Regions from separate parts of the Nonomuraea sp. NPDC001831 genome, predicted to be linked through region 1. Evidence: riboswitches for the same ligand, from Rfam matches in the RefSeq annotation. Region 1 holds a riboswitch; each other region holds the start of a gene.

Region 1 (3,831 bases):
CTGCTGACCCGCGGCGGCCTGCTGGCCGTAGCCCTGCTGGCCGTACTGGGCGTCCTGGCCGTAACCCTGCTGACCCGGCGTGGCCTGCTGGCCGTAGCCGGGCTGGGCGTACTGCTGGCCCGAGGCGGGCTGCTGGCCGTAACCCTGCTGGCCGTACTGGGCGTCCTGGCCGTAGCCGGGCTGCGTGTACTGCTGGCCGGAGGACTGCGGCTGCTGGCCGTAACCCTGCTGACCCGAGCCGGCCTGCTGGCCGTACTGGGCCTCCTGGCCGTAGCCCGGCTGGGTGTACTGCTGGCCGGAGGACTGCGGCTGCTGACCGTAACCCTGCTGCTGGCCGTAACCCTGCTGGCCCGAGGCGGCCTGCTGGCCGTACTGGGGCTGCTGGCCGTAGCCCTGCTGCTGGCCGTACTGCTGCTGTTGCTGGCCGTACTGCTGTTGCTGGCCATAGCCCTGTTGCTGCTGCTGACCGTATGGGGGCTGGCCGAAGGCATCGTCCGCCCGGTAGCCGACCACAGTCACGTCCGGGTCGGGCTCACCGGGCCGACGGCCGTGGTGCTGCCCGTACTCGGGGTTCTCGCCGGAATCGTCCTGTGGGTACGGCGGCTGTCCGGTGCTCACCGTGTCACCTCGCTTCGAGTGCGCATGTGGCACGTGTCAGGACACATGCCTGTGCTGCCCAACGTATCGACATAGGTATCAACAATCACCTTTCCAAGTGGTCAAGGTCCGCGTCACCCGATGTCAGATGCAGCAGCATGCGGGTGTTGCCAAGGGTGTTCGGTTTGACGTGTTCCAGATCAAGGAACTCCGCCACACCCTCGTCGTACGAGGCCAGCAACTCGGCGTAGACCTCGGGTGAGACCGGGGTGCCCTGGATGGGGCGGAAACCGTGCCTCGCGAAGAAGTCGACCTCAAAAGTCAGACAGAATACACGCCGCAGCCCCAGATCCTTCGCCTGCCGGACGAGTGCCGAGACGATCCGCCGCCCCACACCCAGCCCCCGGCACGCGGGATCGACGGCCACCGTACGGACCTCGGCGAGGTCCTCCCACAGCACGTGGAGCGCGCCGCAGCCGACGACCTCCCCGTCCCGCTCGGCCACCCAGAACTCCTGGACGTCCTCGTACAGCGTGACCGTGGCCTTCTCCAGGAGCCGCGGACCCGCGCCCGCGTAGGTATCCACGAGACGCCTGATCGCACGCACGTCGGGCGTGCGGGCACGCCTGACCACGACCGCGGTCTCGGGGACTGCCACTTCGGCCACCTGCTCCATGGCTCTCCAGGGTACAGATCTCATTACGGCTCGGCCCTAAATCCCACGTCTCGGGCATCTCATCACATCCCGTGGTCGGGTGAACACGAGCCGACTTGGAGCTTTCCTCCAGACCTCAGCGCCCCGAATGCTGGACAAAAGGTGCAGAAGCCCGCTTCCGTACGGCTACCCACGAGATCACCTTGTGACCCTTCAGTTGTGAAACCTCTACAGACTCGGCAGTTCCGGTTGAGCGTGAACCCGGAGTGCATTAGTGTCCAGCGACGATGTTCTCCGCGTAATGCGCGCGGAAAGACACGCCCAATTCCCGCAAGGGAAGCCGGGGAACCAACGGCGGCGAGCAGCCAGCGCCGCCACTTGGGGTGAATCCGACCATCTCGGTAGGGCTGCTCCGGCCCGAACCCGTCAGCTAACCCGGCCGGCGTCGATGAGAGGAGCTCGGTTGGTGAAGCGGACGCTCGACCGCTCGGGGAAGACGGGGGGCAGGCACGCCCGCCCCCAGGAACAGGCCAGGCGCGCACGCCGCCTCGGCGTCATCGGCGTCACCGTCGCCGCGATGCTGTTCGCCGTCCCCGTCGGTTCCGCCGCCGCCGACCCGAAGCCGTCGCTCTCCGAGCTCTCCGACCAGGTGGAGAAGCTGCACGAAGAGATCGAGACGCTGGCCGAGCAGTACAACGAGCAGCGCGAACGGCTGAAGGCCGCGCAGAAGGCCAACGACTCCGCCCAGAAGATCCTGGCCACCAGCGAGTCCGACCTGGCCGCCAGGCGCGCCAGGGCCTCGCTGCTCGCCCAGAACGCCTACATCACCGGCGGCCTGGACAAAGCCCTGGCCTTCGCCCAGTCCGGCGACCCCGAGACCTTCCTCGACCGGGCCGCGACCACGTACGCGCTCGAACAGCAGCAGGGCGAGGAGGTCAACCAGCTCGCCAAGGCCATGGAGGCCGCCGAGCGGGCCAGGGCCGGCGCGAAGACCCGCATCGCCGAGGTCCAGAAGATCGTCACCGATCTGGAGGCCAAGCGCTCGAAGATCACCAAGCTGGTCACCAAGGTGGAGAGCAACCTCTACCGGCGGGCCATGGGCGAGGCCGGCCGTCCCGGCACCCGGGCCGTACGCGTCAACCTGCCGGTCATCGGCGACGGCAAGGCGGCCCAGGCCGTCAAGTGGGCCCTCACCCAGCAGCTCAAGCCGTACGTGTGGGGCGCCGAAGGGCCGCGCTCCTACGACTGCTCCGGCCTGGTGATGGCCGCCTACCAGCGCGTGGGCATCTCGCTCCCCCACTACACCGGCGACCAGTGGACGGCCGGCACGCACGTCAGCCGTGACCAGCTGCGCCCCGGCGACCTGGTGTTCTTCTACAGCGACCTGCACCACGTCGGCATCTACATCGGCGGCGGCATGATGGTCCACGCCCCGCGCACGGGTGACGTCGTGCGGGTCGCCCCGATCGGCGGGCGGCCGTTCGCCGGCGGCGTGCGCATCGCGGACTGACCGGCGCCCCACACCACCCGGCGCCACATCGCCCAGCCCCACATCGCCCAGCCCCACACCGCCCAGCGCCACTTCATCCAGCGCTGCTTCGCCCGGCGCCGACAGGTGAGCGCCGCCAGATGAGCGCCGCTAGATGAGCTGGCGGCGCGCCGCCCATGCCACGGCCTCGATCGCCGTGGCCACGCCGATGCGGTCGCAGATGCCCCTCAGCCTGCGCCGTACGGTCCGTCCGCTGATGTCCAGCCGCCTGCCGACCCGATCGACGGTCACCCCCCTGGCCAGCTCGGCCAGTAACGCCAAATCCGCGTGGCTCAGCTCAACGCCTTCTGTGAGCACATCCACCGGGAGCCCTCCCCCCAACAGCAGAACTCGGACCTTTCAGGCGAAGCAAAGCCGCTCGTCTCGGTGAAGGTAAACGCATCGCGGAAAGGTCGTCAAGCGCGACAATCGGCGCCCTTGACCAGTGCTATTGACATGATCACTTATATGTGACGTACTCCGCATATGTCGGCACGCCGTGATCAGCTATGAACGGTCCAAACGATCAATTCGGCGGCCCGGTTCCACCTCCGATGAGCGCCACCGACGTGCTGGGTTTTGATCCCTCGGATCCGCAATTTGTGCGCGATCCGTACGTCCGATATCGCGAGCTGCGAGCCGCCGGGCCGATCTTCAGAACGCGCGGCGGGCTGCTCGTCGTGACCACGTACGAGTTGTGCGCGGCCGTGTTGCGCGACCCCGGGTTCGGTCACGGAACGTCCCCGCCCGCGCAGGAAGAGCCAGGTCAGCCCGGCAGGTCGTTCCTGCTCATGGACCCACCCGATCACACCCGGTTGCGTGCTCTGGTCAGCCGCGCGTTCACGCCGCGCATGGTGGCCCGCCTCAGGCCGCGGATCGAGGCGATCACCGCCGACCTGATCGGACGGCTGCCGGAGGAGGCGGAGCTGATTTCCGGCTTCGCGTACCCGCTGCCGGTGATGGTGATCAGCGAGATGCTCGGGGTGCCGCCGAAGGACCACGACCGCTTCCGCGGGTGGAGCGAGGCCCTTGCCCGCGGACTTGACCCGAT
Region 2 (3,831 bases), on a different contig from region 1:
GGCGTTCCTCCTCGGTGATGGCGACGTCGTTGATGCTGGCCTCGCGGCGGCGCATCAGCCCCGACGCGTCGAACTCCCACTGCTCGTTGCCATAGCTGCGCCACCACTGGCCGGCGGCGTCGCGGGACTCGTACTGGAAGCGCACGGCGATGCGGTCGCCGGTGACCGCCCACAGCTCCTTGCGCAGGGCGTAGTCCAGCTCGCGGGCCCACTTGCGGCGCAGGAACTCCGCGATCGCGGCGCGGCCGGTGACGAACTCGCCGCGGTTGCGCCACACGGAGTCCTCGGTGTACGCGAGCGCGACGCGGTCGGGGTCGCGGGTGTTCCAGGCGTCCTCGGCGGCCTGGACCTTGATCCGGGCGGTCTCCTCGGTGAACGGCGGGACGGGCGGGCGGGTCATGGGCTGTCCTCTCCGATCGAGAGAACGGTCGTTCTCCCGGCTTGTGCGATAGCGTAGAGAACGAGCGTTCTCCGCGGCAAGCACCTGGAGGGGTGTCATGGATCACGAGCAGCGGTTGCTGGACGCCGCCGGCGACCTCTTCTACCGCCGCGGCGTGCAGGCGGTCGGCATGGACGAGATCCGGGCCGCCTCCGGAGTCTCGCTGAAACGCCTCTACCAGTGTTTCCCGTCGAAGGAGGCGCTGGTCGTGGCCTATCTGCGGCGGCGCGACGAACGCTGGATGGCCTCGCTCACCGCGTACGTGGCGGGCGCCGGCGACCGCGTCCCGGCGGTCTTCGCGTGGCTGGAACGCTGGTTCACCGAGGACGACTTCCGCGGCTGCGGGTTCGCCAACGCCTTCGCCGAGCTGGGCGCCGGTTCGGCCGCCGTCCGCATGGCGGTGCGCGAGCACAAGGAGCGCCTGCGCGCCTACCTGCGCACGCTCGCCGAGGAGGCGGGAGCCGGCGACCCCGGCCTGCTCGCCGAGCAGCTGCTCACCCTGATCGACGGCGCCACGGTGACCGCGATGATCTCCGGGGAGCCGGCCGCGGCCCGCTCGGCCGGACAGGCCGCGGCGGTTCTGGTCCACCAGCATCGGCGGCCCTGAGACGCGAAAGAGCGCACTCCCCGCGGGGAGTGCGCTCTTCGGCAGAGCAGGATCAGGCGGCGTAGGACGGGTAGCCGTAGCCGACGACCTGCGAGGTCGGGCGGACGCGCTGCTCGACCTTGCCGTTGCCGGTGTTGCCCTCGATCGTGGAGATCGTGCCGTCGCCGTTGTCCTTGACGACGAAGCCGACGTGCTGGATGTCGTTCAGGCTCTTGCTGCCGCTCCAGGAGAAGAAGACGACGGCGCCCGGCCTGGCCTCGGTGCCCCAGCGGTCGTTGGCGGCGAACCACTTGGCGTGGGTCACGGTGTAGGCGTCCCAGCCGACCTGCGGGCGGGCGCCGGTCTGCTCGCCGACCCAGGAGACGAACATCGAGCACCAGGGGGCGTTCAGGTACATGGCGCGGTTGCCGCCGTCGCGGGCGGCGGTCTCGGCGGCGCGCTGGGAGTCGGCGTACCACTTCTGGAACTTGGTGCCGCCGCCGTTGGCGTCCTCGGAGGTGCCGACCTGGGCGCGGGCCGTGGCCAGCACCTGGGCGGCGGTGACGTTGACCTTGCCCTTGGCGCTCTCGTCGGCGGCGCGGTTCTGCGCGACGCGCGGCTGGGCGGCCACGCCGGCGACCTTGGCGGTCTGGGTTGCGGTGTGGGCGGTGGCGTGGGTGGCGTCGGCGTTCACTGCCGCGTGCGTGCCGAGCACGCCGGCGACGGCGGTCGCGCCGAGAGCGATCTTGGCGAGGTCGAGCTTGTAGGCACGGTGAAGACGGTGCTTGGCCATGAGGGTGTTACTCCTTGAGCTTCCGTGCCGCTTGCCGGGTTAGCTGACGGGTTCGGGCGGGAAGCTGCCCTACGGCACCACGGTGCCGATTCACCCCATTGGACACATGGGTCCCCGGTTCCGCGCACAGGCGGATTCAGCGGTCTCTTGGTCAGGCAAAGGGCTGACGCATCGTCTTCCCGGGCCCAGGAAAGGGCCTGAAGGTATATGTGCGACGCCCGGACGCGGAGATGTCCGCATCGATTCTGTACAACACGGGTCCCGCTTGGGTAATTCCCAGGCAATGCCATCCCTACCTGGGACGACTCCCCGTTCGGCTGGGTACAACCAAGCTACCCGGCGAGTAATTCCCCGGCAAATGGCGGCAATAATTTCGACGCTGCGTGCGAGAAACGCTACGCGCCGAATCGGTTCACGCCACGTGCGCCTTTATCGCCACGCTCGTGAGCGCCAGCAACAATTCCAGATCGGGCTCGGCGTCGACCTGCACGGCGACCCAGGCGCCGTCGCGGCAGGCATGGACCTGGTCGCACGCCCCCAGATACGGCTCCAGGCGGCCGATGGCGGGGGCGGTGAGCCGTACGTGGATCTCGTCCCGGCCGGCCAGGCGCAGGATCTCGGTTCCGTGTACGGCGAAGGCGACCTGCTGACCGGTGCCGCTGACGTTCAGCGACGGCCAGGACCGTAACTCCGCGACCGCGCGGGCCACGTAGGGTCCGCGTCGCGTGGGCGTCCGCCGCCAGGCGGAGATTCCTGCCACGCTCCCATGCTGAGCCACGGCTCACCCCGCCGTCAGCCCCCGTTCCGGAACCGTTATCCCCTCGTGAACGGGCGTGTCCGGGGTCTGACCGGCACGGTTACGGACACCTGACCGATACGTATTGACGCTCCCCCAGGCAGCGGCTACCGTCGATTCACAACTTAAAGGAAACTTTCCTAATAGTTTCCCCAGAAGTCTCCCATCCCACTCCCCACACACCCCCCAACGGATGTCGGAGCGACATGAAACACACCATTCTGAGCAAGGTCCTGGCGGGAATGGCGGCATTGGCCCTGCCCCTCACCGCGGCCGTGGCCGTCCCGACGCTCGCCTCCGCCAGCACGGTGGCGTACGCGGCGGCCTGGGCCCCGTGGACCGCCTACACGGCGGGCACGGTCGTCACCTACAACGGCGTGGACTACGTCTGCCTCCAGGCGCACACCTCGCAGCCCGGCTGGGAGCCGCCGAACGTGGCGGCGCTGTGGAAGGTCTCCGGCGGCGGCGGCACCGACACGACCGCGCCGTCGGTGCCGGGCAACCTGCGCTCGACCGGCGTCACGGACACGAGCGTGGCCCTGGCCTGGAACGCCTCCACCGACAACGTGGCCGTGACCGGCTACGAGGTCTACCGGGGCGGCACCCTGGTCACCACTGTCACCGGCACCACGTACAACGACAGCGGCCTCAGCGCCAACACGTCCTACACCTACACCGTGCGCGCGCGTGACGCGGCCGGCAACCGCTCGGCCGACAGCAACCAGATCTCCGCGACGACCACCGGCGGCGGTGGCGGCGACGACAAGACCCCGCCGTCGGTGCCCGGCAACCTGCGCTCGACCGGCGTCAGCAACAACAGCGTCGCGCTGGCCTGGAACGCCTCCACCGACAACGTGGCGGTCACCGGCTACGAGGTCTACCGCGGCGGCACCCTGGTCACCACTGTCACCGGCACCACGTACAACGACAGCGGCCTCAGCGCCAACACGTCCTACACCTACACCGTGCGCGCGCGTGACGCGGCCGGCAACCGCTCGGCCGACAGCAACCAGATCACCGCGACCACCACGGGCGGCGGCGGTGGCGGCGGCAACAAGGTGCTGGGCTACTTCGTCCAGTGGGGCGTCTACCAGCGCGGCTACCACGTCAAGAACATCGACACCAGCGGCTCGGCGGCCAAGCTGACCCACATCAACTACGCGTTCGGCAACGTGCAGAACGGGCAGTGCACGATCGGCGACAGCTACGCCGACTAC
Region 3 (3,831 bases), on a different contig from region 1:
ATGGACGTCTCCCTCAAAGAGATGATGAGCATCGACGGCTCGATCGGAGCGGCGATCGTCGACCACGGCAGCGGCATGGCGCTCGGCACGCTCGGCGGCTCGAAGGAGCTGGACCTGCAGGTCGCGGCGGCGGGCAACACCGAGGTCATCAAGGCCAAGCTGCGCACGATGGACTCGCTGGGCCTCAAGGACGGCATCGAGGACATCCTGATCACGCTGACCGCCCAGTACCACATCATCCGCCCGCTGACCGGCCGCAGCGGCAAGGGCCTGTTCCTCTACCTCGCCCTCGACCGCAACCGGGCCAACCTGGCCCTGGCCCGGCACATGCTCAAGGTCATCGAAGAGAAGCTGGAGCTCTGACGGCCCGCGCGACAAAGGCTCCGCGGCGGGCCGTGGGGCGGGCCGTGGGGCGGGCCGTGGGGCGGGCCGTGCGGCGGGTCACGCGGCGGGCTCCGGCCGGGCGGGCGTCGCGGAGCCGGTGTGGGCGGTGATCTCGGCGATGATCGCGGACCAGAGGGGGCGCGGCAGGTCGTGGCCCATGCCGGGGTAGGTGACCAGGCGGGCGCCCGGGATGGCGGCGGCCGTGGCCCGCCCGCCGGCGAGCGGCACGAGCTGATCGTCCTCGCCGTGGATGACCAGCGCGGGCACCTTCAGCCCGCCCAGCGCGGACGTGCGGTCGCCCGAGGCCATGATGGCGGCGAGCTGGCGGGCGGTGCCGGCCGGGTCGTGGCAGCGGTCGAAGGCGAGCCCGGCCAGCCTGGTGACGCGTTCGCGGTCCAGCTCCCAGCCGGGGGACCCGAGCACGGCCCAGGTGGTCAGCGCGCCGGCGACGACCCCCTCGCGGTCGGTCGCGGGCTTGGCGAGGAGCACCGCGGCGGCCGCCTCGGTCGGCGGGGCCGCCTGCGGGCTGGGCGTGGACATGATCGAGGTCAGGCTCAGCACGCGGGCGGGGTGCCGGATGGCCAGCGCCTGGGCGATCATCCCGCCCATCGAGGCGCCGACGACGTGCGCGGCGGGCAGGCCCAGGACGTCCATGAGCCCGGCGCTGTCGTCGGCCAGGTCGTCCAGCACGTACGGCGAGGGCGCACCCCATGCGGGCACGCCCTCGTCGTGGAGGTGGGTGGACAGGCCCGCGTCGCGGTTGTCGAACCTGATGACGTGGTGGCCCTGCTCGGCCAGGAGTTCGCAGAACTCGTCGTCCCAGTGGATGAGCTGGGCGCCGAGTCCCATGATGAGCAGCAGGGGCCTGCCTTCCGGGGAGCCGAAGCTCTCGTAGGCGATCTCGATGCCGTTGGCGGCTGCACGCTGGATCACAGCGACCAGAATGTCATTCTGGTCGTGGGGCGTAAAGAGCGGTCTGCCCCGAGATCAGTCGTTGAGGAGCTTGCGCAGACGCTCGCCGCCGAGCACCACGCCGCCGCCGGCCAGCACGAGCACGCCGGCCATCACGGTGCCGCCCATCGCGACGGTCTTCCCGACCTGGCCGCCGGCGGAACCGGCCGCGTCGTCGGCGGGCTTTTCGGCCAGCACCTTGGGGGGCTCGGCCGGGTTGTCGTCGAACCGGCCCCATGCGCCGGTGGAGAAGGCCACGGGGTAGTTCTTCTTGCCCTTGCCGTCGCCCCACTTGGTGATGACGTAGTCGATCTTGATGTGGCCCTGGCCGCCGTTGCCGTCCACGCCGAGCGTGTCGGGGTTGAAGGTGCCGCCGGTCAGCTCGGCGAAGGTCTTGGCGTCGAGGTCGAGCATGACGCCGCGGCTGGAGGGCTCGCCGGGGCCGCGGTCGCCCACGAAGAACGGCATCTTCTTGCCGTTGTAGGTCACGTAACCCTCGGTCATGAGGGGCCAGCTGGGGCTGGCGGCCAGGCCCTTCTGCATGGGCTTGCCGCTGGCGGGCAGGCCGGTGTCGCCGGCGCGGCCGGAGGAGTCGTCCCAGAAGTACGAGGCCTTCGTGGAACCCTTGAGCAGGATCTTCTGGTCGTCGCCGGTGTCGGCGTGGGCGCCGGTGGCGGAGATCGTCAGCGCGCCCATGGCGGACACGGACAGCAGAGCGAGAGAGCGCAGGCCAAATCGAGACATGAAGCAGTGAAGTCCTTCGCGAGGGGACAGGGGGAACGCGCGTGACTACGGTGCGTAACCGGGCAGAGCGCCGAAAAGGTGGTTACGCGGCGCGTGGGGGAAGTCAGGGAAGAGACCGCTCAGCAGGCGGTCGTCACTACACTGTCCGGGGGTACGACGAGGTGGTACATGCGTGAAGTCCTCTCCATCTCGCCTACCGGGTTAGCTGACGGGTTCGGGCGTGGAGATGCCCTACCGGCACATGGCCGGACTCACCCCAATGAGATGGGTCCCCGGTTCCCGACAGGTCGGGATTCGGCGCCAGCTGTCGTCCCTCTCCTGGTAGGGACTACGCCACCAGCTGGTAATTGGTTAAGACCGTACCCAGAGATTCGGACAAATACAAACGAATCGTCATGAACCGGGTAAAGATCTACCTATCATGGCAAAGAGAAAGGGGGCACGGCATGCCGTACCCCCTGCTAAATCGGGCCTTTCAGCCGCCGCTCTTGCGCCTGAAGGATCTTTTACTCGCTGCCGGACCGTGCGCCCCGTGGATCTTCGACGGGTCCACGCCCCTGCCACCCGCGGCCGACTCGGCCTGCTGCCCGCGCTTGCGTTCCAACGCCTCGCGGAACTTGCGCTTCATCTCGTCCTCGGGAGTCTCGCTGACTTCCGGCTCCGGTGTTTCCGCCATGAGGACCTCCTGGTTCTGGGGACATCCACAGCTTCGCACGACGTCGCTTACGACGCGAAACCGGCCTCCACTCTGCTTTCCGCGGCGGGCGCCTGCTCCAGCCGCCTGCCGGGCATCATGACCAGCGCGACCAGGGCGATCACCGCGCCCGCCACGCCCAGCGACGGGATGACCACGGCCGCCGCCGAGGCGTGCGCGGCCGCGAGCCCGTGGACGGGCGCGTCCGTGGTGATGACCGACGTGTACGCGGTGCCGGCCAGCGCCAGCGCCACCGAGCCGCCGATCTGCCGGAAGAAGGTGAGGTTGGCCGAGGCCGTGCCGATGTACCGCGGCGGGACGGCCTGCTGCACGGCCACGGTCAGCCCCGACAACATCGGCCCCATGCCGAGCCCGAGCAGCGCCATCCACCCGGCCAGCAGCAGGCCGTCGGTGCGCACGGTGAGGTTCAGGCACAGCAGGCTGCCGGCTGCCAGCAGGAACGGCGCCCCGACCAGCCACGGCTTGTACGTGCGCGTCCTGGACATCAGCGTGCCCATGAGCGCGCTGCCCGCCACCATGGCCAGCGTCATCGGGTAGATCCTCAGCCCGGACTCGGTGGCGCTGACGCCCAGCGCCTGCTGGAAGTAGCGGGGCAGGAACACCACGCCGGCGTACATGCAGAAGGCGGTGAAGAAGGAGGTCGCGTTGACCAGCGTGTACGTACGGTCCCGGAACAGGTGCATCGGCATGACCGGGTTCGCCACCCGCAACTCGACCAGCACGAACGCGGCCAGCAGCACCAGCGCCAGCAGGATCGGCCCGGCCACGGACGGGGACGTCCAGGAGTTGCCGTCCAGGCCCTTCTCGGTCAGGCCGAGCAGCAGGGCGCTGATGGCCACGCTGAACACCGCGATGCCCGCGTAGTCCGGCCGGCCCCCGCCGCCGGTGCCCGCACGGAACGGCAGCCGCAGCACCACGATCGCGATCAGCACGATCCCGAGCGGCACGTTCACGTAGAAGGCCCACCGCCAGCTCGCGTGGTCGGTGAACAACCCGCCCAGGAAGGGCCCGGCCAGGTACGTCAAGGCCATCACGCC
Region 4 (3,831 bases), on a different contig from region 1:
CCGACGACGCCGAGCACGCGGTGACGACCGCGCTGCGCGCCGGATACCGGCACGTCGACACCGCCGCCGCCTACGAGAACGAGGAGGGCGTCGGCCGGGCCGTGCGCGCCGCCGGGGTGCCACGGGAGAAGGTGTTCGTCACCACCAAGCTGTGGAACGGCGACCACGAGCGCGCCGAGCAGGCCTTCGACGAGAGCCTGGCCCGGCTGGGCCTCGACTACGTAGATCTTTTCCTGATCCACTGGCCGGTCCCGCAGCAGGACAGGTACGTGCAGGCCTGGCGGGCGCTGGAGAAGATCTACCGGGACGGCCGGGCCAAGGCCATCGGGGTCTCCAACTTCACGGTCGCCACGCTGACCCGGCTGATGGAGGAGACCGACATCACGCCGTCGATCAACCAGATCGAGCTCCACCCGTACTTCCAGCAGCGCGAGATGCGGGCCTTCCACGAGGCCAACGGCATCCTGACCGAGGCGTGGAGCCCGCTCGGGCAGGGCAAGGGGCTGCTGGCCGACCCGGCGCTGCGCGTGCTGTCGGAGAAGTACGGCAAGACTCCCGCCCAGATCGTGCTCCGCTGGCACCTGCAGCTCGGCAACGTGGTGATCCCCAAGTCGGTCACGCCGTCGCGGATCGAGGAGAACATCGACGTGTTCGACTTCATCCTCGACACCGAGGACATGGCGGCCATCGGCGCGATGAACGCGGGGCGGCGGATCGGGCCCGACCCCGACTCGTTCAACCTGACCTGAGCGCTCTACGATCTCGGTCGTGCGAGATTTCACCTGGGGAATAGCGGCGACCGGCGGCATCGCGCGTACCGTGGGGGCGGCCATCGTGGCCGAGCCCGGCATGCGGGTGGGCGCCGTCGGCTCGCGGAGCCCGCTCAGGGCGCGGGCGCTGGCCGACGAGCTGGGCGCGGAGTCGGCCTACGGCTCCTACGAGGCCCTGTGCGCCGATCCGGCCCTCGACGCCATCTACGTCGCCACGCCGCACGCCCAGCATCTGCAGGTGGCCGAGGCCGCCATCGCGGCGGGCAAGTCGGTGCTGTGCGAGAAGCCGCTGGCGGCCGACGTGGCCGACGCCGAGCGCATGGTGGCGCTGGCCCGCGCGGCCGGGGTCTTCCTCATGGAGGCCATGTGGATGCGCTTCAACCCGCTCATCCAGCAGGTGGCGGCCGATCCGCGCTTCGGTGAGATCCGGTCGGTGCGGGCCTCGTTCGGCTTCGCGCTGCCCTACGACCCCGCCCACCGGCTGTGGGCGCCGGAGCTGGGCGGCGGGGCCCTGCTCGACCTGGGGATCTACCCGTTCGGGCTGGCCCAGCTGCTGCTCGGCATGCCCGCGGAGCTGCGCATGGCCGGCTCGCTGGCGCCCAGCGGGGTCGACGCCGAGGCCGGCGGGCTGCTGCTGTACCCGGACGGGCGGCGGGCCCTGGTCGACGTGTCGCTGCTGGCACATCACGCCAACGACGCGAGCGTGGTGGGCACGTCGATGCGGGCCGACATCCTGGCGCCGTTCTGGGCGCCGCAGCGGGTGCTGCTGTCGGGGCCGTCGATGGAGACGGAGGAGCTGGTGCTCGACCCGGCCGACAACGGTTACGCGGGCGAGCTGCGCGAGGTGCGCGCGGCCACGGTCGAGGGCCGCACGGAGAGCGCGATCATGCCGCTTGACGAATCCCTTGCCATGATGGGGCTTCTGGCCGAGGCGCGGGCGCAACTCGCCTAGCTGGACCTTTAGCCACTTGCCTGACTCTTGCCCGATGTATTACCTTGTGGGGCATCTCGCGGCAGACGTCCGGTTTGTCCGGCTTTGTCCAACCATCGCAAGACATTTCACAGGATCGTCCTGTGACCGCTGAATCCGCCTCCGGGCGGAACCGGGGACCCACGTCCTTTGGGGTGAATCGGCACTTCGGTGCCGTAGGGCAGCTTCCACGTCCGAACCCGTCAGCTAACCCGGTAAGCGGCATGGAAGCAAGGAGTCACATGCCCTCGATGGCCAAGCACCGTCCCCTCCGTGCCCCGAAGATCACCTACGCCCGCGCCGCGCTCGGCGCGGCCGTCCTCGCCTCCGCCCTCGGCGCCCACGCCACCGCTGCCGCCGCCGACAGCGCCGGCCCGGCCGCCGCGACCGGCCACTCGGCCGTCGCGCCACAGGCCGCCGCCCACACCCGCAAGGCGGAGGAGACCCAGGTCAACGTCACCGCCCAGCAGGTCCTGGCGATGGCCAGGGCCCAGGTCGGCACCTCCGAGAACGCCTACGGCGGCGGCACCAAGTTCCAGAAGTGGTACGCCGACTCCCAGCGCGCCGCCGAGACCATCGCCCGCGACGGCGGCACCCGCGCGATGTACCTGAACGCCCCCTGGTGCTCGATCTTCGTCTCCTGGGTCGGCGAGCACACCGGCGCCCGCCCCCAGGTCGGCTGGGACGCCTGGACCGTGGCCCACGCCAAGTGGTTCGCCGCCAACGACCGCTGGGGCACCGAGGCCAGGCCCGGCGCGGTGGTCTTCTTCTCCTGGGGCGGCAGCAAGAGCCTGGACGCTATCCAGCACGTCGGCTTCGTCGTCAAGGACAACGGCGACGGCACGATCTCCACGATCGAGGGCAACACCGGCAACGGCAAGGTCGAGGAGCGCGTCCGTCCGAAGTCGCAGGTCGTCGGCTACGGATACCCCCAGTACGCGAGCTGACCTCCCGCCGCTCCGAGCGCGCGTCCCGCACGAGGGACGCGCGCTCGCCGCGTCTCAGGGCCGGACCGCCACCAGCGAGTAGAGGATCGGCAGGTGCGAGTCCCCGAACGGGAACCGGTACCGGCCGTCCGGGCCCTCGGGCAGCAGGCCGCGCGGGTCGAGGTCGGTCTCGACGTGCTCGCCCAGCTCGGCCACCGTGAACCCGGCGCGCGCCGCCGCCGTGACGATCTCCCCCACCGAGTACGGGTACTCGACCGCCTCATGCGTCTCGGTCACCACCGCGGCGTCGGCGTACGTGCCGGTCACCGTCTCCTTGTGGGCCTGGCCGCCGCCGTAGGGCCAGTCGGCCACCAGCGGATCGAGCGAGGCCACCGTCTGGTAGGCCGGATGCAGGTCGACCAGCACCAGCCGCCCGCCGGGCCGCAGCACCATGGCCGCGCCGCGCATCCAGGCGTCCAGGTCGCCGATCCAGCACAGGACGCCGTACGTGGCCACCGCCACGTCGAAGCCGCCGGCCAGCTCCGCCGGCAGCCGCTGCGTGTCGGCCTCCACGAACGTGGCCGCCAGCCCGGCCCTGGCCGCCAGGTCGCGGGCGCGCTCGACCGCCACCGGGGAGAAGTCGACGCCGGTCACCCGCGCTCCGAGGCGGGCCCAGCTCAGCGTGTCCAGGCCGAAGTGGCACTGCAGGTGGAGCAGGTCCCGGCCGGCGACGTCGCCGGCCAGGCGGCGTTCGAGCGGGTAGAGCGTCTGCCGGCCGGCGAGGAAGGCGTCGACGTCGTAGAACCGGTCGGTGGAGGTGGAGCCGTGAACGCGGGCACGCTCGTCCCACAGGGCCCGGTTGGGGACGGGGGCGTCTTGTGCGGGTTGGGGCATGGGGCGAGGATGGCACATCGGCCACCCGGCCGCACGACCGGTACGGTGCCCTGGAAGCGGACGGCCGGCGCCCGCGTGTCGATCCGGCCGGCGCCCGTTCGACGCTTCGGCGAGGCCGGCTCCGCCCCGGGGCCGCGGACGGAAGGACGCCAGGGTGAAATTCATGATCGTCGGCAAGGCGAACGGGGAGACCGAGGCCGGGGCGCTGCCCAGCCAGGAGCTCGTCGACAACATGCACGCCTACAACGAGGCGCTGGCCAAGGCGGGGGTG

What was found. Region 1 has a riboswitch for cyclic di-AMP ahead of ACFYYW_RS33020 (NlpC/P60 family protein). Riboswitches for the same ligand answer to the same signal wherever they lie in the genome.
Region 2: another riboswitch for cyclic di-AMP. It lies ahead of ACFYYW_RS14270 (CHAP domain-containing protein); the one in region 1 lies ahead of ACFYYW_RS33020 (NlpC/P60 family protein).
Region 3: another riboswitch for cyclic di-AMP. It lies ahead of ACFYYW_RS35880 (hypothetical protein); the one in region 1 lies ahead of ACFYYW_RS33020 (NlpC/P60 family protein).
Region 4: another riboswitch for cyclic di-AMP. It lies ahead of ACFYYW_RS04700 (CHAP domain-containing protein); the one in region 1 lies ahead of ACFYYW_RS33020 (NlpC/P60 family protein).

What each region holds. Positions count from the first base shown of each region.
Region 1 is NZ_JBIATU010000012.1:131,824-135,654, forward strand. It holds gene ACFYYW_RS33010 (RDD family protein) at 1-618, opposite strand, end outside; gene ACFYYW_RS33015 (amino-acid N-acetyltransferase) at 704-1,273, opposite strand; cyclic di-AMP (ydaO/yuaA leader) riboswitch at 1,561-1,712, shown strand; gene ACFYYW_RS33020 (NlpC/P60 family protein) at 1,719-2,762, shown strand; gene ACFYYW_RS33025 (LuxR C-terminal-related transcriptional regulator) at 2,892-3,104, opposite strand; gene ACFYYW_RS33030 (cytochrome P450) at 3,383-3,831, shown strand, end outside.
Region 2 is NZ_JBIATU010000003.1:766,027-769,857, forward strand. It holds gene ACFYYW_RS14260 (DUF1348 family protein) at 1-400, opposite strand, end outside; gene ACFYYW_RS14265 (TetR/AcrR family transcriptional regulator) at 498-1,046, shown strand; gene ACFYYW_RS14270 (CHAP domain-containing protein) at 1,099-1,818, opposite strand; cyclic di-AMP (ydaO/yuaA leader) riboswitch at 1,833-1,970, opposite strand; gene ACFYYW_RS14275 (luciferase family protein) at 2,231-2,578, opposite strand; gene ACFYYW_RS14280 (glycosyl hydrolase family 18 protein) at 2,821-3,831, shown strand, end outside.
Region 3 is NZ_JBIATU010000014.1:133,427-137,257, reverse strand. It holds gene ACFYYW_RS35890 (hypothetical protein) at 1-363, shown strand, start outside; gene ACFYYW_RS35885 (alpha/beta fold hydrolase) at 442-1,317, opposite strand; gene ACFYYW_RS35880 (hypothetical protein) at 1,372-2,079, opposite strand; cyclic di-AMP (ydaO/yuaA leader) riboswitch at 2,255-2,389, opposite strand; gene ACFYYW_RS35875 (DUF5302 domain-containing protein) at 2,555-2,755, opposite strand; gene ACFYYW_RS35870 (MDR family MFS transporter) at 2,803-3,831, opposite strand, start outside.
Region 4 is NZ_JBIATU010000001.1:1,070,090-1,073,920, reverse strand. It holds gene ACFYYW_RS04710 (aldo/keto reductase) at 1-749, shown strand, start outside; gene ACFYYW_RS04705 (Gfo/Idh/MocA family protein) at 769-1,722, shown strand; cyclic di-AMP (ydaO/yuaA leader) riboswitch at 1,840-1,977, shown strand; gene ACFYYW_RS04700 (CHAP domain-containing protein) at 1,983-2,687, shown strand; gene ACFYYW_RS04695 (class I SAM-dependent methyltransferase) at 2,742-3,560, opposite strand; gene ACFYYW_RS04690 (YciI family protein) at 3,724-3,831, shown strand, end outside.